4 regions of the Mesorhizobium sp. B1-1-5 genome follow, and region 1 is predicted to be linked to each of the others. Evidence: predicted binding sites of a transcription regulator. Region 1 holds the regulator's gene; each other region holds the start of a gene.
The links. Region 1 encodes PhoB, which activates phosphate uptake and scavenging genes when phosphate is short. Its sites were predicted from a motif close to TGTCATNNANCTGTCAT; they were not measured.

Region 1 (5,611 bases):
GTCTGCGTGCCGAGCGCGATGCGGTTGAGCGCCGCGTGGTCGCCGTCCTGGCCCGAGACCGGCACGGTGCCGGCCAGGCCCTGCGCCGTCAGCGCCGCGACGACGCCGCCGGCGGTGCCGTCATTGGCAGCCACGACCGCGTCGACCTTGTTGTCGTTGGCGGTCAGGAACTGCTCCATGTTCTTCTGCGCGTTGGCCGGCAGCCAGCCGTCCGTATAGGCCTCGCCGACATTCTTGATCTTGCCGCTGTCGATGGCGTCCTTCAGGACTTCCATGGAGCCCGCGAACAGGAAGTCGGCGTTCGGATCAGAGCCCGAGCCCTTGATGAAGACATAGTTGCCTTCCGGCTTGGCCTTGAACACCTCGCGGGCCTGCATGCGCCCGACTTCCTTGTTGTCGAAGGTCAGGTAGAACACGTCCTTGTTCTCTATCAGGCGGTCGTAGCCGACGACCGGGATTCCTTCATCGAGCGCCTTCTGCACCGCCGGGCCGATTGCCGAGGCATCCTGCGCCAGGATGATCAGCGCATTGGCGCCCTGCGAGATCAGGCTTTCGACGTCGGTCAGCTGCTTGCCCGGATTGGATTGCGCGTCGGCCGAAATATACTTGTCGCCGGCGGCCTCGATGGCGGCCTTCATCGCTGCTTCGTCGGTCTTCCAGCGCTCTTCCTGGAAATTCGACCATGACACGCCGATCACCTTGTCCTTCGCCTCGGCCACGGACGCCAGCGTCAGCGACATGGCAACGCCCGCCAGAATGGCGGCTGCAAATTTCTTCATGATATCCTCCCTGCGCCCGTGCGGCGCGACCCAAACTGGCCCGAAGGCCGGCACAGAGGCTTTTTTTCGAGCCTCAAAAAAATAGTGGTCCAGCATAACGACGCTGTCAACCGAGATTCTGATGGGTTTTGATGGGCTCAGGCATTTTTTTCGGCATCCGCAATAAATAATGACATAACCCCTGGCTTCTGCCACAATCCCTAGCGTGTCAGCGACAGGCCATGGCATTATCACAAGGCCGCGATGACCGGGGAGGACGTGCGAAACGATGTCGGTCGGAATCCGCCACGACGATTTGCGCCGGCGCAATCGCGCCATGGTGATTTCGGCGGTACGCCGCGCCGGTCAGCCATCACGGACCGAAATTGCCGCCACCACCGGGCTCAGCCACTCGACCATTTCGGCGATCTCCGCCGACCTGATCCAGGAGGGCATTCTCACCGAAAGCAAGGCCAGCGAGCCGACGGCGTTGAAACGCGGCCGGCCGCAGATCGGCCTGGCGCTGAACCCTGAAGCCGCCGCGGTGCTGACCGTGGTGTTGTCGCTGAACTTCCTGTCGGTCGCCGTGATCGATTATGCCGGTCAGGTTGTTGCCGAGGAGCAGCAGCGCCTGGACACGCTTGTCATGCCCCGCGACGAGCTGATCGGCGAATGCGTGGCGATCGTGCGGCGCCGGCTGCAGGATCCTGACCTCGACATTGGCAGCGTCGCCCGCATCGCCATGGGCATTCAGGGCATCACCGATTCTAATGCACGCGCCATGCTCTGGTCGCCGATAACGCCGCTGACAGACATTCCTTTCGCCGACATCCTCGAGAAGGAGTTCGGCATCTCCGCCACCATGGAGAATGACTGCAACATGATGGCGGTGGCGCTGCAATGGCGCGATCCGGAGCGCTATCGCGACGACTTCATCGCCATCCTGTTGTCGCACGGCATCGGCATGGGTCTCGTGCTCAAGGGTGCGCTATTCACCGGCACGCATTCCTCCGGCGGCGAGTTCGGCCACATGATCCACCGCCCGGGCGGGGCGCTTTGCCGCTGCGGCCGCCGCGGCTGCGTCGAGGCCTATGCCGGCAACTATGCGATCTGGCGCAGCGCCATGAAAATGAGCGAGGACGCCGAGCCGGTCGACGTCGGCGACGCCGACATGCGGGCCCTTGCCGCGAAGGCGCGCGAGAGGGACGGCCCCGAACGGGAGGCTTATCGCCGGGCCGGTGAAGCACTTGGTTTCGGTCTCGGCAGCCTGTTCGCCCTCATCGATCCGGCGCCCGTCGCCATGGTCGGCGTCAGCGCGGCCGCCTTCGACCTGATCGAGTCGGCGCTAAGGGAGGCGATCGCCCAGACGGCCGGCGGCCAGCACTCCGAATCGATCTCCTTCGACACCGAGCCGAACGAGTTGCCGCTGATCCGCGAAGGCTGCGCCATGCGCGCGCTGACCTTCGTCGACCAGGAGATTTTCGCGCCGGGAGGCCAGGCAAGAGCGGGGACGGGGAAGAACGTGGCATAGGCAGCCTTGAAGTGGTTCCAAAGACAGCAACAGACGCTTGAAATTTAGCGCAGCCCCCCGCGAGCTGTCATTCTAGGGCGGAGCAGGAGCGAAGCTCCGTCGCGGAGACCCTGGAATCCATGCCGTTACCTCACGCGTCGAGCGCAGCGGTGCAAAATTCTGGACTGCCGCGGCGCGTCGACGTCACGGAATGGATCCTCGGGTCTGCGCTGCGTCGCTTCGCTCCTTGCTCCGCCCGTGGATGACGAGGCACAAGCGTCTCGGCCACTCACCAGCGTGGATGCTGGAAGTGCATGGCCCGTCAGGACTGCGGCGCCCTGGGCCTAATCTTCCCTGATCGCGTAGCCCGCGCCGCGGATGGTGCGGATGACATCCGGCATGCGGCCGTTGTTGACGGCCTTGCGCAGCCGGCCGACATGGACGTCGACGGTGCGTTCGTCGATATAGATCGTCTCGCCCCAGACATTGTCGAGCAGCTGGCTGCGCGAGAACACGCGGCCGGGGTGGCGCATCATGAATTCGAGCAGGCGGAACTCGGTCGGGCCGAGCCTGATCTCGCTCTTCTTGCGGTAGACGCGGTGCGATTCGCGGTCGAGCACGATGTCGCCGACCTTGAGCACGCTGGACAGCACCTCAGGCTTGGCGCGGCGCAGCAGCGCCTTGACGCGCGCCATGAACTCCGGCGTCGAGAACGGCTTGACCAGATAGTCGTCGGCGCCGGTCGAGAGGCCGCGCACACGATCGCTTTCTTCGCCCCGCGCGGTCAGCATGATGATCGGCAGCCGCTCGGTCTCGGGTCGCATCCTGAGGCGCCGGCAGAGCTCGATGCCGGAAACCGCGGGCACCATCCAGTCGAGCACGAGCAGGTCGGGGACGTTTTCCTGAAGGCGGATTTCGGCCTCGTCGCCGCGGGTCACCACTTCGACCTGGTAACCCTCGGATTCGAGATTGTAGCGGAGCAGCACCCCAAGCGGCTCCTCGTCCTCCACCACCATGATGCGTGGCGCGATCATTGGCAGGTACCCTTCGTCAGGCCGCCGGCGCCGACATTGTCGTCTCGTCCTGCTTCGGACGATTCGCGGGCAATTGCGTGCCGGTCAGCACATAATAGGCGTTCTCGGCGATGTTGGTCACATGGTCGCCGATGCGCTCGAGATTCTTGGCGCAGAACAGAAGATGCGTGCAGGCGGTGATGTTGCGCGGGTCTTCCATCATGTAGGTCAGGAGCTCGCGGAAGACGGATGTGTATTTGACGTCGATGCGCTCGTCGTCGTTGCGAAGCTTGGCCAGCGCCGTGGCGTCGCCCACCGTATATTCCTGGATCACGGCCTGGACCTGGATCAGTACCAGCTGCGCCATGGAATCGATCGAATGCGTGAGATCGCGCGGCGCGGCGCTGACGCCGACCGAACCGACGCGCTTGGCGATGTTCTTGGCGAGATCGCCGATGCGTTCGAGGTCGCCCGCCATGCGGATCGAGCCGACCACGTTGCGCAGGTCGTCGGCCATCGGCTGGCGCTTGGCGATCAGCGTGATGGCGCGGTCGTCGAGCTCGCGCTGGCGCGCGTCCATGATGGCATCGTCGGAAACGACGCGCTGCGCCATGGCATTGTCGGTCTCGAGCAGGGCTCTGGTCGAAGCGCCGACCATCGAGCTGGCGAGATCGCCCATGTCGTTTATGAGCCGGCTGATCTGTCTCAGATCCTCGTCGAAGGAAGCGACGGTATGTTCGGCCATGATGATGTCCTCGTATGAGCTCAGCCGAAGCGGCCGGTGATGTAGTCCTGCGTGCGCTTTTCGCGGGGCGAGGTGAAGATCTTCTCGGTCCGGTCGAACTCCACCAGCTCGCCCAGATACATGAACGCCGTCTGCCGCGACACGCGCGCCGCCTGCTGCATGTTGTGGGTGACGATGACGATCGTGTAGTCGGCCTGCAGCTCGTCGATCAATTCCTCGATCTTGGCGGTCGACAGCGGATCGAGCGCCGAGGCCGGCTCGTCGAGCAGGATGACCTCCGGCTTCACCGCCACGGTACGGGCGATGCACAGGCGCTGCTGCTGGCCGCCCGAGAGGCTGAGGCCGCTGGCGTTGAGCTTGTCCTTGACCTCGTTCCAGAGCGCGGCGCGCTTCAGCGCCTGCTCGACGCGGCCGTCCATCTCGGCCTTGCTGATCTTCTCATAGAGCCTGACGCCGAAAGCGATGTTCTCGTAGATCGACATCGGGAACGGCGTCGGCTTCTGGAACACCATGCCGATCTTGGTCCTGAGCAGGTTGAGGTCCTGCGAGCGGTCGAGGATGTTCTTGCCGTCGAGCAGCACCTGGCCCTCGGCGCTCTGCTTCGGATAGAGCTCGTAGATGCGGTTGAGCACGCGCAGCAGCGTCGACTTCCCGCAGCCCGACGGGCCGATGAAGGCGGTCACGCTGCGCTCGGGCAGGGACAGGTTAATGTCCTTCAGCGCCTTCGACTGGCCATAGTAGAAATTGAGGTTCTTGACCTCGATCTTGGCCTTCTCGACGGTCGTGTCGGCTGCGTTCAGGTCGGTGGACAACATCGGTTTCATCTGTCCTCTCTGCGTCCGGTTAGGCTGCGGGCGATGATGCTCAGCCCGAGAACCGTCAGGGTGATTATGAGTGCGCCCGTCCAGGCCAGTTGCTGCCATTCCTCGTAGGGGCTGAGAGCGAACTGGAAGATGGTTACCGGCAGGCTGGCCATCGGCGCATTGAGATTGCTCGACCAGAACTGGTTGTTGAGCGCGGTGAAGAGAAGCGGCGCCGTCTCGCCGGAGATGCGGGCGATCGCCAAAAGGATGCCGGTGACGATGCCGGAGAGCGCCGCGCGATAGGCAACCGAGCGGATCACCACCCAGCGCGGCGCGCCGATGGCGGTGCCTGCTTCGCGCAGCGCGTTGGGCACGAGGTTCAGCATGTCCTCGGTGGTGCGCACCACGACGGGGATCACCAGGATCGACAGCGCGACCGCGCCGGCGATCGCCGAGAAGTGCCCCATCGGCCGCACCATCAGCTCGTAGACGAACAGGCCGATAATGATCGACGGCGCCGACAAGAGGATGTCGTTGATGAAGCGCACCACCGTCGTGAGCTTCGAGAAGCGCCCGTATTCGGCCATGTAGGTGCCGGCCAGCACGCCGATCGGCGTGCCGACGAAGATACCGATGATCGTCATGACGATGCTGCCGTAGATGGCGTTGAGCAGGCCGCCGGCATCGCCGGGCGGCGGCGTCATTTCCGTAAACACGGAGAGCGACACCCCGGAAAGTCCCTTGTAGAGCAGGGCACCGAGGATCAGCGCCAGCCAGGCCAG
Region 2 (5,611 bases), on a different contig from region 1:
AAACATCTTCTCGACCGCCCCATCTGGAGCGCGCTTACGACGCGGCACCAGGCTCTCGCCGAAGGGGGTGAGCTGGCGAGGCGATATCGCCCGTCGATCGTTCCTTTCGCGGCCACCGCAGCCGACGATGCGGACAGCCTGCGGGCGCTGGCCAGGCTTCTCCCACCGGGCGAAGCCGCCGTGCTGGTCCAGGCGGACGAGATCGCCTTGCCGCCGCAAATTTCCGCTGTTTCGACGGCGACGCTGGTGCAGATGATCGCCGAGCAGCCGATGCCGGCGACACCAGACGGGCGCATCCGGCAGCTGATGAAAGACGACGCAGCGGAAATGCTGGCGCTCGCGTTGCTCACCAAGCCCGGTCCCTTCACGCTGGAGGCGCTGAGCCTCGGCGATTTCTGGGGCATCAGGATCGACGGCCGGCTGGCGGCGATGGCCGGCGAGCGCATGAAGCAGCCTGGCTGCAGCGAGCTCAGCGGCGTGTGCACGCATCCGGACTTTCGCGGCCGCGGTCTTGCCAGCCTGCTGTCAACGTTCGTCGCCGGCCGGATCGCAGCACGCGGCGAGGTACCATACCTGCACGCCTATGAAAGCAATGCCGCGGCGACCGGACTCTACGAATCGATCGGCTTCCGTTTGAGAAGCAGGATGAACATGGCCATGGTTCAACGCGCCGAATAAGCACTGGCAGCGGATGTCTCTCGCTTCGTCATCCACGGGCGGAGCGAGGAGCGTAGCGACGAAGCGCAGACCCGAGGATCCATTCCGTGACATGCGAGCGTCGCAACGGTGCAGAATTCTGCTCCGCTGCGCCCTGCGATCGCAGTCACGGCATGGATTCCAGGGTCTACGCGACGGAGCTTCGCTCCTGCTCCGCCCTGGAATGACGACGTCGGGGAGGGCGTTAGCCAATCCCCAACGTCGAGCTGTCGGTCCGTGCTACCCCTAGCGCGTCACACCGCGATCTTGCCGCCGCCCTGCTTCGTGATGGCAACGACGGACGGCCGCACCGGCATGTCCGGCTTGAAATCCGGCCAGCGGGTCGACGGGTCCTCGTAATAGGACGGGCGGCCAAAACCTTCCCAGTCCTCGCCGCCGTCGCCCGGATGCTGGACGGCGACGAAAGCGGTCTGGTCGTCCGGCGAAAACAGCGGGCCGCACATTTCGGCGCCGATCGGCACGCGGAAGAACAGTTTCGACGTTGCCCGCGCGTCACCCTCGGTATCGACCGCCCAGAGACCGTCGGTGCGGCCGGTGGCCTTCGGGCCCTGGCCGTCGGTGGCGACCCACAGGCGCCCGGCGGAATCGACGGTGCAATTGTCAGGCATGCCGAACCAGCCATGGGCGGTGGTCGCGGTCGAGAAGGTGGCGCCGACATCGGCAACGGAAGGATCGCCGCATTTCAACAGCACTTCCCATTTGCCCTTGGTGGCGGCGAAATCGCCGCCGTCCTCGACGATTTCGATGATGTGGCCGAAAGCGTTGTCGGCGCGCGGATTGGCGGCGTCGACCTGCTCGGACTTGCGCTTGGAATTGTTGGTCAGCATGACATAGACCTTGCCGTTGCCGGCATTGGGCTGGATATCCTCCGGCCGGTCCATCTTGGTGGCGCCGAGCAGGTCGGCGGCGCGGCGCGTCTCGATGAGAACGTCGGCCTGGGAAGCAAAGCCGTTCTCGGCCGTCAGCGGGCCTTGACCGAAAACGATCGGCATCCATTCGACCGAGCCGTCCTCGGCGAATTTGGCCACATGCAACGTGCCGTCGTCGAGCAGGTCCAAGTTGGCGGCGCGGTCGTTCGGGTTGAAAATCCCCTTGGTGACGAATTTGTAGACATAGTCGAAGCGCTCGTCGTCGCCGAGATAGAAGACGACGCGGCCGTCCTTGGCGACGATCGATTCGGCGCCCTCATGCTTGAAGCGGCCCATGGCGGTGCGCTTCCTCGGCACGGAGTTGGGATCGTTGACGTCGACCTCGACGATCCAGCCGAAACGATTGGGCTCGTTCGGCTCCTTGGCGAGGTTGAAGCGGTCGTGATGCGTGCCCCACTCATAGGCGCCTTCCGGAATGCCGAGGCGCTTGTAATTGGCGGCTTCGCTGTGGCCCTCCGGCAATTCGCCCGAGAAATAGCCGTGGATGTTCTCCTCGGCCATCACATAGGTGCCCCAGGGCGTGACGCCGCCGGCGCAATTGTTGAGGGTGCCGATGACCTTGGTACCGGACGGGTCCGCATTGGTCTTGACGCGGTCATGGCCCGCCACCGGGCCGGAGAGCGCCATCTCGGTGGTGGACATGATGCGGCGGTTGAGCTTGCCGTCGCGCACCACTTGCCATTTGCCCTCTTGCTTGCGGATCTCGACGATGGTGCCGCCATGCGCGGCCATCTCGACATCGACCTGCTCCTTCGAGAGCGGCGCCACCTCGGCCTTCTTCTTGCCGTCCTTCTCGACGACCGAGACGATGCCGGGGAACATCAGATGCGGGTTGGTGTATTCGTGGTTGACGACCAAAAGGCCGTGCTCGGCCGAGCCGTCGATCGGAATATAGCCGACATAGTCGTTGTTGTAGCCGAACTGTCTTGCCTGGGCTTCGGCCGACTGCTTCAGCGGATCGAAGTCGGGGGAATCGGCAAACAGCGGATCGCCCCAGCGCAACAGCACGTCGGCGTCATAGCCGGGCGCGACATGGTGCTTGTCGTCGATGCCGGCTTCGAGCTCGTCGAACTTGAAGGCCGAAGCTTCAGCGGCGCGCGCCTCGTCGGCCGCGACCAGCGCCAGCGGGCTGACGGTGGCGGCGATGGCCGACACGGCCAGCGAACCCATGAGAAAGCCGCGGCGCGAGAAACGCGCGGCGATGATCTCGCCCATGGTGCGGTTGTCGGTCGGGTTGACCGGAGGGCCGTCATTTTCCTCGAGCTGGCTGGTGCGGAAACGGGTCTCAGGGGTCACGGTCATGAGTTTGTCCTCGGGCTTCTTGAGTGGCTGGGGATCTTGACCTTTCGACCCCTAAAGCGCGCCGATCACATTTTCGTGACACTGCCGTGATTGAACCGCAATAGTTGTTTGCCGGCTCGCGGCGGCTTTTGCGACACCCGGCTTCGGTCCCTTGAGCGCCTGCGCTCCGCTGCGGTCGGCTTGACGACATCGCCCGCTTCGGAAACAAGGGCTGGCCGGCGTGGCGACGGCGTTTCAAAAAGGGACGGCAAGGTGAGCTTCTGGGGACTGGCGCAACTCGGCATTTCGACCGTGATATTCCTGCTGGCGGCGACGGCGGCCAAGCAATGGGGCATGGCGCCGAGCTTGGCCAAGCTCCTTTTGACGCTGGCGCTCTACTCGGCCGGCAATCTGATCATGCTGAGGCTGGTGCGCGAGTTCGGCATGTCGGTATCGTTCAGCCTGTCGGCGGTGATCCAGCTCGTCGCAGTCAATGTCGTGGCGCTCGCCTTCTTCGGCGAGCGGCTCAATGCCTTGCAGGCGACCGGTGTGGTGCTGGCGATCGCCGCCGTCGCGCTGATCACGCTCGGGCCCTATATGCAGCGGCTGTAGCTGGACCCGAGGGCCCGAATGAAATCGACCGCCAACGCGCTCCTCAACAGGTTGGAATTCCCGGTGCTCGTGGCTGGGCTGGTGATCGCCGGCGGGCTGTGGGGCCTGGTGGAACTCATGGAGGTGGCGCGCGCCACGACGCCGCATGCCTTCGATACGGAGATCCTGCTCGCCTTCCGCCACGCCGGGCAGCCGGACAGCCCGATCGGCCCGTACTGGCTGGAGGGCGCGGTGCGCGACATCACCGCGCTGGGCAGCACCGCCGTGCTGGCGCTGATCACGACGGCGACGATCGTCTATCTGCTCCTGATCCGCAGACCCTCGACAGCCCTGTTCATGTTCGCGGCCGTCGCCGGCGGGCAAGCGCTCTCCAGCCTGCTCAAGCTCGAGGTCGACCGGCCGCGGCCCGATCTCGTCTCGCATCTCGTCACCGAGACCTCGCTCTCATTCCCCAGCGGGCATGCCATGCTGTCGGCCGTGACCTATCTGACGCTCGGTTCCTTGGCGGCCCGCTTCCTGCCGGACCGGACGACCAAGGTCTTCGTGCTCGGCCTCGCCGTGCTCACCACCGTGCTGGTCGGCGCCAGCCGCGTCTATCTCGGCGTGCATTGGCCCTCCGACGTGCTTGCGGGCTGGTGCGCGGGCTTTGCCTGGGCCATGCTGTGCTGGCTCGCGGCGCGCCTGCTGCAGCGACGCAAAGTGGTAGCCGACAGCGATTGACCGATGCCGCACAGATGCGCGCCGCGCGGGCGTTGACGGGCATCGACCAGAAGACGCTGGCCGAGCGCGCCGGAGTCTCGCTGCCGACGATCCAGCGCATGGAAGCGAGCGGCGGCGTCGTCAGGGGCGTGGTCGACACCCTGATGAAGGTCATCCAGGCGCTCGACGAGGTCGGCGTGGAGCTGATTGGCGAAAACCAGGCCAGCGAGCGCGGCGGCCGGGGCGTGCGCCTCAAGGCCACCGCGGCGCAGAACCCGCAAGGCTGAGCCGGCAAGCCGAAATGCGGGATGCTGGCGAGACAGCACCGGCGAGTGGCGAAAGCCGCGCAACATCCGATCTCCCGCTTGTGGGGGAGATGGCCGGCAGGCCAGAGGGGGGCGCTGTCCCGCCGGCGTTTCAAGGCTTCTCCGCCGCATGGCTCAATCCAGCGATAGCGCGACGACCTCGCCTTCGCCCATCAGCGGCACGAAGATGCGCTTGCCGTCTGTGCCGATGTCGGCGCTGCCCGGCTTGAACTGCGCCACGGCAGTGGGTGCGCCGCCGGGCTTGTAGCCGTAGAGCGTGCCGGTCATGTAGGCGGTGGCGTAGATGGTGTCGCCGATGGCGACGACGCCGTCGAGATCGGCGAATTTTTGGGCGCCCGGCAGCGGCGCGACCTTCCTGGTGGCGAGGTCGACCGACAGCAATCCGCCCGGCTCGGCGGTGCTGAAATCGGTCTTGTCGATGCCCTTGCCCCAGGACGCGACGATCAACCTGTCGCCATCGGCAAAGACGCCGTTCGGCGAGGCGAGCAGCGCATCCTTGACGAACAGCTCCGGTCGGTCGCCGTCGATGCGGTATATCGTGTCGGCCAGCATGTCGCTGACATAGACCTTGCCGGCGCTGTCGGCAGTCATGTCGTTGAGAAACACAGCGCCCGGCACATCGATGGTCTCGACCAGTCTGCCGCTGGCGAGATCGACGACGCGCACCTTGGTGATGTCGGCGGCGTAGAGCCTGCCGCCGGCGATCGCCATGCCCTTGGGCGCGTCCATGCCGTCCACCCAGTGGCGAGAGACGACCTTGCCGTCCATCGACAAGAGCGACAGGTAGCCATTGCCGTCCACCGCGCCGGGATTGCCGACGATGTTGGAGACGACGATGCGGTTGTGGGCGGCATCGACAAGCGCGGATTCCGGCTGCTCGAAGCCGGTGGCCCGCCAGAGCTCGCCGGCCTGTGCGACGGACACAGCGCCGATGGCGGCGAAGACGGTTGAAGCGAGAAGGTGTTTCATGGGTGCTCTCCGGTGATGACGGCAGAGAGCTAGGATTTTCGATACTTTCCTGGAAGCCGGAACGAGACCAGTATCGCA
Region 3 (5,611 bases), on a different contig from region 1:
GCGCGACTCAAGGGCGGCTGGGATGGTGCGGTCTCGCCGAAACGACCGGAGATTGCACATGCGCCGCCTGCTTTTGCCTGCCTGTCTTGCCCTGCTCGCGACAGCCCCGGCAGCCTTTGCCGAGGACTGCGACCGCAATGACGACAGCCAGTCGATGCTGAATATCTGCGCCGATGCCGACTATCAGGCGGCCGATGCCAAGCTCAATGCCGCCTATAAGAACATCGTCGGCAGCAACGATCAGGCCTCGAACAAGCTGCTGCAGACGGCGCAACGCGCCTGGATCGCCTTTCGCGACGCCGAATGCGCCTATTCGACTGCCGACAGCGAGGGCGGCTCCATCCATCCGATGGAGGTTTCGCAGTGCCTGACGACGCTGACCAATGAACGCATCAAGCAGTTGACATCCGACGCCAACTGCAAGCTGAGCGATCCGAGCTGCGCCGGCCCAGAGGGGGACGACGACCAGGACATGCAGTAAGCGATGGTTATCGGGGCCTGACGAGGCGTATAAAATGGCCCATCTTGCGGCCGGGGCGCGACTCGGCCTTGCCGTAGAGATGCAGCATCAGATCGGGCTCAGCCAGCAGCGCCGGCACTTTCAGCATGTCGTCGCCGATCAGGTTTTCCATCACGCAGTCAAAATGCCTGGCGGGCGAACCCAGCGGCAGGCCGGCGACGGCGCGGATATGCTGCTCGAACTGCGAGACGACGCAGGCGGCCTCCGTCCAGTGGCCGGAATTGTGCACGCGCGGCGCCAGCTCGTTGGCCAGAAGCGCGCCGTCGGCCAGCACGAAAAACTCGACGCCGATGACGCCGACACAGCCGAGCGCGGAAAGGATTTTTGAAGCGGCATCCTTGGCGGCGGCTGCCGTTTCCGGACGGATGACCGCCGGCAAAGTGGAGCTGCGCAATATGCCCTCGCGGTGGATGTTTTCGGCCGGATCGAAGACGGCGATACTTCCGTCGAGGCCACGCGCGGCGATCACCGAAATCTCGCGCTCGAAAGCGACGAGCGATTCCAGGATCAGCGGTACATTGCCCATCGCCTCGCAGGTGCCGGCAAAGCCGGCCGTCTGCATGTCGCGGAGGACGCGCTGGCCCTTGCCGTCATAGCCCATGCGGCGGGTCTTGAGCACGCCGCTGCCGTTGAACGTTTTGAGGGCCTCGGTCAGCTGATCGTCATTGTCGACCGGACAGAACTCCGCCGTCGGGATGCCGATGCCATTGAGGAAATTCTTTTCGGTCACGCGATCCTGCGCGATTTCGAGCGCGCGGGCCGGCGGATAGACCGGGACCGTTGCCGCCAGCGTTTCGGCGGCGGCGACCGGGACGTTCTCGAATTCGTAGGTGACGACGGCGCTGGTGCCGGCGAGTTCGGCAAGCGCTGCCGGATCGTCGTAGGCGGCGACGATCTGCCGGTTGGCGACCTGGGCGGCCGGGCAGTCGGGCTGGGGCTCCAACACGACGATGCGATAACCGAGGCGCGCCGCGGCCATCGCCAGCATGCGGCCAAGCTGGCCGCCGCCGATGATGCCGATGGTCGATCCCGGCGTCAGGCTCACGGCGCGTCCGTCGGCTCGGCGGCGACCTTGGCGGTCTGCGCCGAGCGCCAGTCATCGAGCCGGGCGGCGAGCTTATCATCGTTCAGCGCCAGCACCGCCGCTGCGAGCAGCGCTGCATTGGCGGCGCCCGCCTTGCCGATCGCCAAAGTGCCGACGGGGATGCCGGCCGGCATCTGCACGATGGAGAGAAGCGAATCCTGGCCCGAAAGCGCCTTGGATTCGACCGGAACGCCGAACACCGGCAGAGGCGTCATCGCCGCCGTCATGCCGGGCAGATGCGCCGCGCCGCCGGCGCCGGCGATAATCACCTTGTAACCGGCCGCCTTGGCACCCTTGGCGAACTCATAGAGGCGGTCGGGGGTCCGGTGCGCGGAGACGATCAGCCGCTTGTGCGGGATGCCCAGCGCCTCCAGCGTTTCCGCCGCCTGGCGCATCGTCGCCCAGTCGGACTGGCTGCCCATGATGATGGCGACGTCGGCACGCTGATCGGTCAAGGTGTGGCTCCGCGGCGGCAAAGGCGCGCCTTAGCGGAATTCGCCAAGGGCCGCAAGGATTGTCGCAATGGCCGCCGCTTCGCTGCCGGCACGGTCCGTGGCCTCGTGAGCGCGATCCTGCATTCGGCTCTGGAGCGTTTCACCGTTTCACGGAAACGGCGAACCGCTCAATCGCTTTGTTTTGACGCAATTCCAAACGAGAGGCTACGGCGACGTCGCCGAGCGTAACCGCTCACGCTTTTCGGAATTGCCCTACGCGATGATGTCGGGAATGATGCGGTCTTCAAGCGCCGATAGCCGGTCTTTCAGCATCAGCTTCTTCTTCTTCATGCGCTGGATCTGAAGCGGGTCGCAGCCGGTGGCGATCATCGCGTTGATGGCGGCGTCGAAATCGGCGTGTTCTTGTTTGAGCCGGGAATATTCGAGGCGTATTTCAGCCTGTTCCTGTTCGGACATTATCTACCGTCTGCGTATGCATCGCCCAATCGGGCTGTTTGGGCGGGGCCGTGACTTGCGGGTTTGTGACCGGCGGGCAGCCCTTACCACATTTCACTTTGTCGTGGAATGCTACCACGTGGCATTCGACATCGAGATCGGTTGGTGGCAAACTGTCATGGTGCCGTCACAGTCGCAACCTGCGGTGGAGGCCCCTGCGACGGCTGCAATCGAGGAAACCATGAAAGGGAGAACCATTCATGTCTCTTGCATCCCATCTTGATGAGTTGCAGCGGAAACACGGTGACATCGAGCGCGAGCTCACCGATGCGATGAACCATCCTTCGGTCGACGACCTCGAAATCGTGAATCTCAAGCGACGCAAGCTGGCAATCAAGGACGAGATTGAAAAGCTGAAGGCTGGCCCAACGACACACTGAAGCTCTTCCAGGCACCATCATCGCAACCCGCCGCGGTGAAACTTCCGGTGGCAAGAAATGCCACCGGTATGGTGTTTTTTAACTGAAATCGCCGGAGAACTCGGCCGCAAATCTTGCTGTCGGCCGGGCTGTTATTTTTCGCATGGCTCCAGCCGATTTGCAGGCTGGCACGCCGCTTGCCATTGACAAGCCATCTTTGCTCCGCCACCTCATGCCGAAACTCCCAGATGAAGGCGGCCGGCATGACCGGATATTTTTCTTCTCCCTTCCCGCGTCGCCGGTCGGTCGGCGTATCGGTCGGCGGCGTGATGGTCGGCGGCGGCGCACCGGTCGTCGTGCAATCGATGACCAACACCGACACCGCCGATGTCGACCAGACCGTCGCCCAGGTCGCGGCGCTGCATCGTGCCGGCTCGGAGATCGTGCGCATCACGGTCGACCGCGACGAGAGCGCGGCGGCGGTTCCGCGCATCCATGAGCGGCTGTTGCGGCTCGGCATCGACGTGCCGCTGGTCGGCGACTTCCACTATATTGGGCACAAGCTGCTCGCCGATCATCCGGCCTGCGCCGAAGCGCTGGCCAAATACCGCATCAATCCCGGCAATGTCGGCTTCAAGGACAAGAAGGACCGCCAGTTCGCCGCGATCGTCGAGATGGCGATCAGATATGACAAGCCGGTACGCATCGGCGTCAATTGGGGATCGCTCGACCAGGAGCTTTTGACCCGGCTGATGGACGACAACCAGGCGAAGGGCTCGCCGCTCACCGCGCAGGAAGTCACGCGCGAGGCGATTGTGCAGTCGGCGATCCTGTCGGCCGAGATGGCGGAAGAGATCGGGCTTGGCCGCGACAGGATCATCCTGTCGGCCAAGGTCAGCGGCGTGCAGGACCTGATCGCCGTCTACACCGAGCTTGCCACCCGCTCCGACCATGCGCTGCATCTGGGCCTCACCGAAGCCGGCATGGGCACCAAGGGCATCGTCGCCTCTTCCGCCGCGATGGGCATCCTCTTGCAGCAGGGCGTCGGCGACACGATCCGCATCTCGCTGACGCCGGAGCCGAATGGCGACCGCACCCGCGAGGTGCAGGTATCGCAAGAGCTTCTGCAGACCATGGGCTTCCGGCAGTTCGTGCCGATCGTCGCGGCCTGCCCCGGATGCGGCCGTACCACATCCACCGTGTTCCAGGAACTTGCCCAGAGCATCCAGGCCGATATCCGCAAGAACATGCCGGTGTGGCGCGAGAAGTATCCCGGCGTCGAGAACCTCAAGGTCGCGGTGATGGGCTGCATCGTCAACGGCCCCGGCGAATCCAAGCACGCCGATATCGGCATATCGCTGCCCGGCACCGGCGAGACGCCGACGGCGCCTGTCTTCATCGACGGCAAGAAGGCTGCGACGCTGCGCGGCCCCTCGATCGCGCAGGATTTCGAGAAGATGGTCAGCGACTATATCGAGCAGCGGTACGGACACGGCAAAGCCGCCGCGGAATGAACCGATGCGGCGTTTCCTAAAGGCAACGCTGCTCTTGTTTTTCGTGCTGATCCCGGCGGCTCACGCATTCGCCGATCCGCCGCAGTCGAAGTCGGCCGCCAAGCGCCTGATTTCGCGCGTCTGCGATCTGATCGAGACCCAGGCCCAACAGAACGGCCTACCCAAGGATTTCTTCGCCCGGCTGATCTGGAAGGAGAGCCGCTTCGATCCGGGCGCGGTGAGCCCGGTCGGCGCCGAAGGCATCGCGCAATTCATGCCGGGCACCGCCAAGATGCGCGGGCTCGCCGATCCCTTCGACATCGGGCAGGCCATCCCGGCCTCGGCGAAATATCTTGCCGAGATGAAGGTCAGCTACGGCAATCTCGGGCTGGCGGCCGCGGCCTACAATGCCGGCGAAAACCGCGTGTCGCGCTGGCTGAGCTCGGGCGGCTTCCTGCCAATGGAGACGGAAAGCTATGTCTTCGACGTCATGGGCGAGCCGGTCGACAAGTTCTCAGACAAGTCCTATGCCGGCACCGTCCAGCCGCTCGACCCGAAGATGAGCTTCGCGGTTGCCTGCCGCAGGCTGCCGGTGATCATGTCGCGGACCGTCGCCATGGCCTCGATCAACGTGAAGCCGTGGGGCGTGCAGGTGGCGGGCAATTTCCGCCGCTCGGCGGCGATAGGCCAATGGCTGCGGGTCAGGGGCCGGTTCCCGGCCTTGCTCGCCAGCCGTGATCCGGTGGTGAGCCGGGTTCGCACGCCGATCGGCCGGCGCGGCATCTACGCGGTCAGAATCGGCGCCGACTCGCGCGGCGAGGCCAACGGTATCTGCGACAAGCTGCAAAGCGTCGGCGGCGCCTGCGTGGTGTTGCGCAACCGATGACTGGGTACCACGAAGTTGGACGTGCTGACGGGACAGCGCCCCCCTCTGTCCTGCCGGACATCTCCCCCACTTGGGGGAGATTGGCAGCTTCGCCGACAGCACTCGTCCTGCAACGTTCGTGATTGGCGAAATCCGGCGCGGCATCCGATCTCCCCCCAAGTGGGGGAGATGTCCGGCAGGACAGAGGGGGGCGCGAAGGAACTCGGCGGTGGCGGCCAGACGCTACCTGACGCTTAAGCCGTCTTCGCCGCCACCGTCTCGCTGAGCCAGGTGCCGATCTTGGCGCCGAGGCGGTCGGGCGAGACCGGTTTCGGCAGAT
Region 4 (5,611 bases), on a different contig from region 1:
AGGTTGACCAGCAGCGTCTCGTCGTAGCGCGCCTTGAGCGCGGCCCAGGTGTCGTCCGGGACGGCATTGGCATCGGCGGCGATTGCCGTGCCGAAGGAAATCAGCAGCGTCTCGTCGGCGGTCGGTTCGATCGCTTCGGGGTCGAGCCCGTTCTCGATTAGTGCGCGGCGAAAGAAGGTCACGGGAATCTCGGCGCGCATCGTCTCGGCTATCGCTTTCGACAACAGCCAGATGGCGCGGTCGTCGAGTGTCGGCTTGAGAAGGTCGCGCAGCGTGAACCATTCGGCGTAGATGCGGTGGGCGACCGGCGAGTGAAGCAGGATGCGTTTCATGTTGGTCATGCGGCCGCGCAGCGCGAGCTCGCGGTCGTGCTCGGCGCGGATGTCGTCCGAGGCGGTCGCGTGGTCGATCGGCGAAAGATGCGCCATTGCGCTCACCCCAGCGTGGAACGAAGCGCCGGCGCGCCGCGCAGCGTGTTGGAGACGGTGCAGATGTCCTCGGCGTCCGCCAGGATTCGCGCTTTCGTCGCGTCATCAAGGTCGCCGGCGATCTCCAGTCTGACGGTGAACGTCTCGACCCGCGACGGCTCGTCCTTCGCCTTCTCGCCGCTCACATCCGCCCTCACCTCGCCCAGCCGGTCGGCGACGCCGAGGCGGGTGGCGGCGATGCGGGCGCTGAGCACCATGCAGGCGGCTAAAGAAGCATGGAGCAGGTCAAGCGGGCTGAAGCCGGGCGCGCTGACCTGCGTGACCACATCCATGGCGCCGCCGGTCGGAGTGGTTATGGTGGGCAGGCCGCCCGGCGGCAAGGTGGCTAGAGCACCGACGTTTCGGGTTCTGATTTTAAGGTCCGCCATCGCATGGCCTCCGATTGCGAGGTCATTGATAGCGGACGGAGATTCATCTCGGCAATCGCTAAGGCACGGCGCTGCCCCTCATTGTCCTGCCAGACATTTCTCCCCGTATAGTGACGGGGAGAAAGGGCATTGTCGCGGGCGTCGCGCCTTTTCCTTCTCACCGTTCCCGGGGGAGAAGGTGCCCGAAGGGCGGATGAGGGGCGGCGCGACGCCAGGTGATTAGCCTAAGCGCCCTGCGAAGCCCCCTCTCCGTCCGCTGCGCGGCCACCTCTCCCCGCCTTTGGGCGGGGCGAGGAACCCGGGTTCTGAGAGGCTACTTCGTCAGATCGAGCGCCGCCGTCAGATCGCCCATCGGCGGCTGGTCGTGGTTGCGCAGCGCCTTGTCGCGGGCGACGATGCCAGGCAAAACCGGCAGGTCGTAGCGGGCGGTGATGAAACGCAGGATCGAGGTCGTGTCGTACTGCGTGTGATCGACCATCCCCATCTTCGCATAGGGCGAGATGATGAAAGCCGGGATGCGGTTGCCCGGGCCCCAGCGATCGGCCTTGGGCGGCGCGACGTGATCCCAGAAGCCGCCATTCTCGTCATAGGTGACGACGACCAGCATATGGGCCCATTGCGGGCTCTTCTCCAGATGCGCGACGAGGTCGGCCAGGTGCTGGTCGCCGGAGGTCACGTCGGCATAGCCGGCATGTTCGTTGAGGTTGCCCTGCGGCTTGTAGAAAGAGACCGCCGGCAGCTTGCCGTCGTCGATCGCCTTGATGAACTCGGTGCCGCCGAGCCCGCCATCCTTGATGTGCTCGGTCCGCGCGGCCGTGCCCGGCGCATAAGCGGCGAAATAGTTGAAGGGCTGGTGGTGAAACTGGAAGTTCGGCACCGGGGTGGCGTTCTTGCCGTCGAGCGCCGCCTGCCAGGCCCCCGCATACCAAGCCCAGGAAATGCCCTTGAGCGTCAGGAGATCGCCGATGGTGATCTCGTGCTGCGGCGGCAGCGTGTTCGGCTGCGCGGGATCGGCGAGCGCCTTGTCACCGCCTTCGGCCGGCTTGTTGTTGCTCGGCTGGTATGGCGGCTGCATGGTGTTGACGGCGTAGAAGTCGGGCGTGATGGCGCCGTCATTGACGAATTTCGGCACGCCGCCCAAGGCCGAGGGCGGCGCATTGTCGGCTGCTTTCAGCGTCACGCCGTCCGGCTCGACGACGGCGATCTGGCCCTTTGCCGGGCTGGTGTCGGCATTCGGATAGAAGGGCGCGCAGGCGCAGGCGAGCATGAAGTGGTTGAGGAAGGAGCCGCCAAAGGCGCCCTGGAAGAAATTGTCCGCCAGCACGTATTTTTTGGCGATATTCCACATCGGCAGGATGGAGCCGTCATAATGACCCATCACCAACGAGCCGGAATCAGCCCAGGCGACGAACTTGTCGTTCCGGCCGCCGTCGATCTGCATCTGCTCCTGGTAGAAGCGGTGCCAGAGATCATGGGTGACGACGCCGGTGTTTTCGTTGAAGCCCTTGGGATCGTCGATGGCGAAGACGGCATTGGGCAGATGCGCGGTCTGCGCTTCGGTCACCGCGGGCGTGACGCCCTTGCCGGTCAGTCCGCCCCAGGCCGGCGGCAGTTCGGAAAGCGGCTTGCCGTCGCGATCGAGCTGGCGCGCCTGGTCGGGCGAAACGTTGGCCAGGCCGTTGGCGCCGGGGAAGCCGCCATAAAGGTTATCGAAGCTGCGGTTCTCGGCGTAGATGACGACGACGGTGTCGATCTTGTCGTAACCGGGAGGCGCCGCTTGGGCAGCGGCAGAGAGCGATGCCAGCGCCGTGGAGGCGAGGCAAAGGGAGAGAAAGGACCGGATCATTGGGAAATGCCTCGTGGCTTGGGGATGGCTGGAGGACGGCAATGCAGGAACGCAACTGCATCAATGCCCAGCTACTTCGACGCCTTGTCACCTTTGTGACAGTTCCGCCCCGGCCGAACACGGTTTCGTGAGCGGGAAGACCGGTCATCAATCCGTTGCACTCGATCCTTACGCCGCCAAAGAAACCGGGCGAAGAAATCAGGGATGTCGCCGAAGACGATGGGACGTCGGAAAAATCACGCAATCGCCATTGCAGCGGCCACGATCGTCGCCTCCACCGCGCCCGCCAACACCGAGGAGCGATCCAGTGTCCATCCCGGCCCGATGACGCGCCAGGAAGCCTTCGCCCGCGCCGAGGCGCTGACGGCGCTCGGCAGGCAAATGTTCTTCGACCCTTCGCTCTCGGCCTCGGGCAAGCAGGCCTGCTCATCCTGCCACGATCCCAACCATGCCTTCGGGCCGGCCTCGGCGGCGCCGGTCGAAATGGGCGGAGCCAACCTTGACCAGCCCGGCGTTCGCGCCGTGCCGTCGCTGCGCTACCTGCAGGCGGCGCCCGCCTTCACCGAGCATTTCTACGACTCCGAGGACGAAGGCGACGAAAGCGTCGACAATGGCCCGACCGGCGGCCTGACCTGGGACGGCCGCGCCGACCACGGCAAGGACCAGGCAAGCATCCCGCTGCTGTCGCCCTTCGAAATGGGCAACAAGGACGCGGCCCAGCTGGTCGCCAGCCTGCGCAACGCGCCTTATGCCGGCGCCTTCAAGGCGGCCTTCGGCGCCGATGTCTTCGACCATCCGCAAGACGCCTTCGACGCCGCTGTGGAAGCGCTCGGCACTTTCGAGCAGAGCAGCGCCGATTTTTATCCCTATTCCAGCCGCTACGACGCCTTCCTCGCCGGCAAGGCGCAGCTTTCCGCGCAGGAATTGCGCGGCCGGATGCTGTTCGAGGACGCTGCGAAGGGCAATTGCGCGAGCTGCCATCTCAGCGAACCCGCCAATGACGGCGAGCCGCCGCAATTCACCGATTACGGCCTGATCGCGATCGCCGTGCCGCGCAACCCGGCGATTGCGGCCAACGCCGATCCCAATTATGTCGACCTCGGCCTGTGCGGTCCGCTGCGCGCCGATCTCAAGGACCGCGCCGAATATTGCGGCCTGTTCAAGACGCCGACGCTGCGCAACGTTGCCTTGCGGAAAAGCTTCTTCCACAACGGCTATTTTCACACGCTGCGCGACGCGGTCGCCTTCTATGCCAGCCGCGATACGGATCCCGGGCGCTGGTATCCGAAGAAGACGAACGGCACGGTCGACAAATTCGACGATCTGCCAAAGGCTTACTGGGGAAACCTCAACGCGGACCCGCCCTTCAACGGCAAAAAGCCCGGCGACAAGCCGGCGCTGACCGACGCCGAGATCGACGACATCGTCGCCTTCCTCGGCACGCTGACCGACGCCGACCAGGCCGGGCAGCAGAACAAGCCGCCAAGGCAAATCGTCAGAAGCAAGTGACCCGCTTCCGGTTGGAGCGGACTGCTATCCACCGTAAATGTGTGCCAATGTGAGCCACGTCATAGGAACGCCAAGTCGCGCCTGCTATATTGCCCGTCTGTTCACAGATGGAGTCTCCTATGAGGTTCGTCGCGGTGCAGGAGCCGCCGGGGAGCAGCTGGGCGGTGTTCGACGCGGGCAACGGCGCGCCGGCCGAATATGCCGGCCGGGTGCTTATCGGCCTGACATCGCGCGAAGCCCGTTGGTTCGCCGCCGTGGGCAACGACCACGCAGCCTGGCCGCGGCTCAGCCGACCGGCCGTACACCTGCGGCTGGTCAGCGGAGACGGTTGCCTGCCGATCCGGGAAAGGCAAACCCAGGCAGACAGTTAAGAAGGCGCGCTGCCGGATTGATTCAAGGCGGCGCGCCCTTGGTTGCTGCCTCTCATTGCACCGGCGCGTAGCGACTCACGACCATGCCGCAGGCATAGGGCTTCGAGCCGAGGAGCTTCAGCCTGCCAAAACCGCTCTTGTCGAAGATGCGGCGGCCACTGCCCAGAACGGCCGGATTGATGAAGAGCTGGAACTCGTCGACAAGGCCGGCGGCGATCAGCGCCGAGGCGAAGCCGGCGCCGCCGAACACGGCGATGTCGCCGTCCTCGCCTTGCTTCAGCGCGTTGACCTCACGCGGCAGGTCGCCGCTCACGATGCGCGTTCGTTCCCAACGCGAGGCCCCGAGCTTATCGCTCGCCACCACCTTTTCGGCCTCGATGATGCGCTGGGCGAAGGCAAAGAAGCGGTCCTTCGGATATTTCCTCGCCGCGTTGCCCCAATGGGTCAGATAGCCCTCCTCAGCCATCTTGCGGCTCAAGAGGATGGTGTCGATGGTCGTGAAAACGGCGTTGAAGTCCCGTTTAAGCTCTTCGTCCCATGCGCTGTCGTCGCCCCACTCCCAGAGTTGCCAGCGACGGTCCTCGTCGGCGCCGACAAAACCGTCGACCGACATCTGCATCTGCAGGATGAGCTTTTTCATGTCCGGTCTCCCTTGTCAGGAATTGCTGCCTGTGCGGCGGGCGAACGGGCGAAAGCCTGCGCCCAGGCTTCGAAGCCGGTCGGGGTGGCATTTTCGGCTGAGGGTGCTTCCAGCGCCCAGCGCTCGCCTCTGTTGAAGCTTGCCGCCGTCTCGCCCAGCGCATCGGCAAAACTCGCCGATATGCCATTGGCGACCATACCGGCCCGCGCATCGGCGAACGGCGCTTCATGGTAGGCGACATCCTTGCCGATCGCCCTGCCCAGGATCGTGGTGGCCCGTTCGAGCGTGTAGGAGCCGCCGCCGTGCAATTCGACAACGCGCCGGGCAGGGAAATGTTCGGCGCTCAATAGCTCGGCGGCGCGTTCGCCAACGTCCTTGGCGGCAATCAG

Region 2: a site for PhoB is predicted at 3,013-3,029, ahead of FJ980_RS26850 (PhoX family phosphatase). Genes of this name have one in related genera too.
Region 3: a site for PhoB is predicted at 2,669-2,685, ahead of FJ980_RS24905 (YdcH family protein). Genes of this name have one in related genera too.
Region 4: a site for PhoB is predicted at 2,845-2,861, ahead of FJ980_RS01075 (acid phosphatase). Genes of this name have one in related genera too.

The regions. Positions count from the first base shown of each region.
Region 1 covers NZ_VFWS01000090.1:4,262-9,872, reverse strand. The annotation lists gene xylF (D-xylose ABC transporter substrate-binding protein) at 1-779, opposite strand, end outside; gene FJ980_RS22170 (ROK family protein) at 1,048-2,289, shown strand; gene phoB (phosphate regulon transcriptional regulator PhoB) at 2,613-3,302, opposite strand; gene phoU (phosphate signaling complex protein PhoU) at 3,319-4,026, opposite strand; gene pstB (phosphate ABC transporter ATP-binding protein PstB) at 4,047-4,850, opposite strand; gene pstA (phosphate ABC transporter permease PstA) at 4,847-5,611, opposite strand, start outside.
Region 2 covers NZ_VFWS01000145.1:6,098-11,708, forward strand. The annotation lists gene FJ980_RS26840 (MarR family transcriptional regulator) at 1-1, shown strand, start outside; gene FJ980_RS26845 (GNAT family N-acetyltransferase) at 1-678, shown strand, start outside; gene FJ980_RS26850 (PhoX family phosphatase) at 951-2,948, opposite strand; gene FJ980_RS26855 (hypothetical protein) at 3,201-3,539, shown strand; gene FJ980_RS26860 (phosphatase PAP2 family protein) at 3,558-4,259, shown strand; gene FJ980_RS26865 (helix-turn-helix transcriptional regulator) at 4,256-4,525, shown strand; gene FJ980_RS26870 (SMP-30/gluconolactonase/LRE family protein) at 4,679-5,533, opposite strand.
Region 3 covers NZ_VFWS01000118.1:9,168-14,778, reverse strand. The annotation lists gene FJ980_RS24925 (lysozyme inhibitor LprI family protein) at 59-481, shown strand; gene FJ980_RS24920 (5-(carboxyamino)imidazole ribonucleotide synthase) at 489-1,565, opposite strand; gene purE (5-(carboxyamino)imidazole ribonucleotide mutase) at 1,562-2,059, opposite strand; gene FJ980_RS24910 (DUF465 domain-containing protein) at 2,312-2,515, opposite strand; gene FJ980_RS24905 (YdcH family protein) at 2,755-2,934, shown strand; gene ispG (flavodoxin-dependent (E)-4-hydroxy-3-methylbut-2-enyl-diphosphate synthase) at 3,177-4,427, shown strand; gene FJ980_RS24895 (lytic transglycosylase domain-containing protein) at 4,432-5,292, shown strand; gene FJ980_RS24885 (response regulator) at 5,526-5,611, opposite strand, start outside.
Region 4 covers NZ_VFWS01000001.1:203,489-209,099, reverse strand. The annotation lists gene FJ980_RS01085 (hypothetical protein) at 1-428, opposite strand, end outside; gene FJ980_RS01080 (OsmC family protein) at 434-856, opposite strand; gene FJ980_RS01075 (acid phosphatase) at 1,170-2,702, opposite strand; gene FJ980_RS01070 (cytochrome c peroxidase) at 2,907-4,211, shown strand; gene FJ980_RS01065 (hypothetical protein) at 4,331-4,582, shown strand; gene FJ980_RS01060 (dihydrofolate reductase family protein) at 4,635-5,222, opposite strand; gene FJ980_RS01055 (NmrA family NAD(P)-binding protein) at 5,219-5,611, opposite strand, start outside.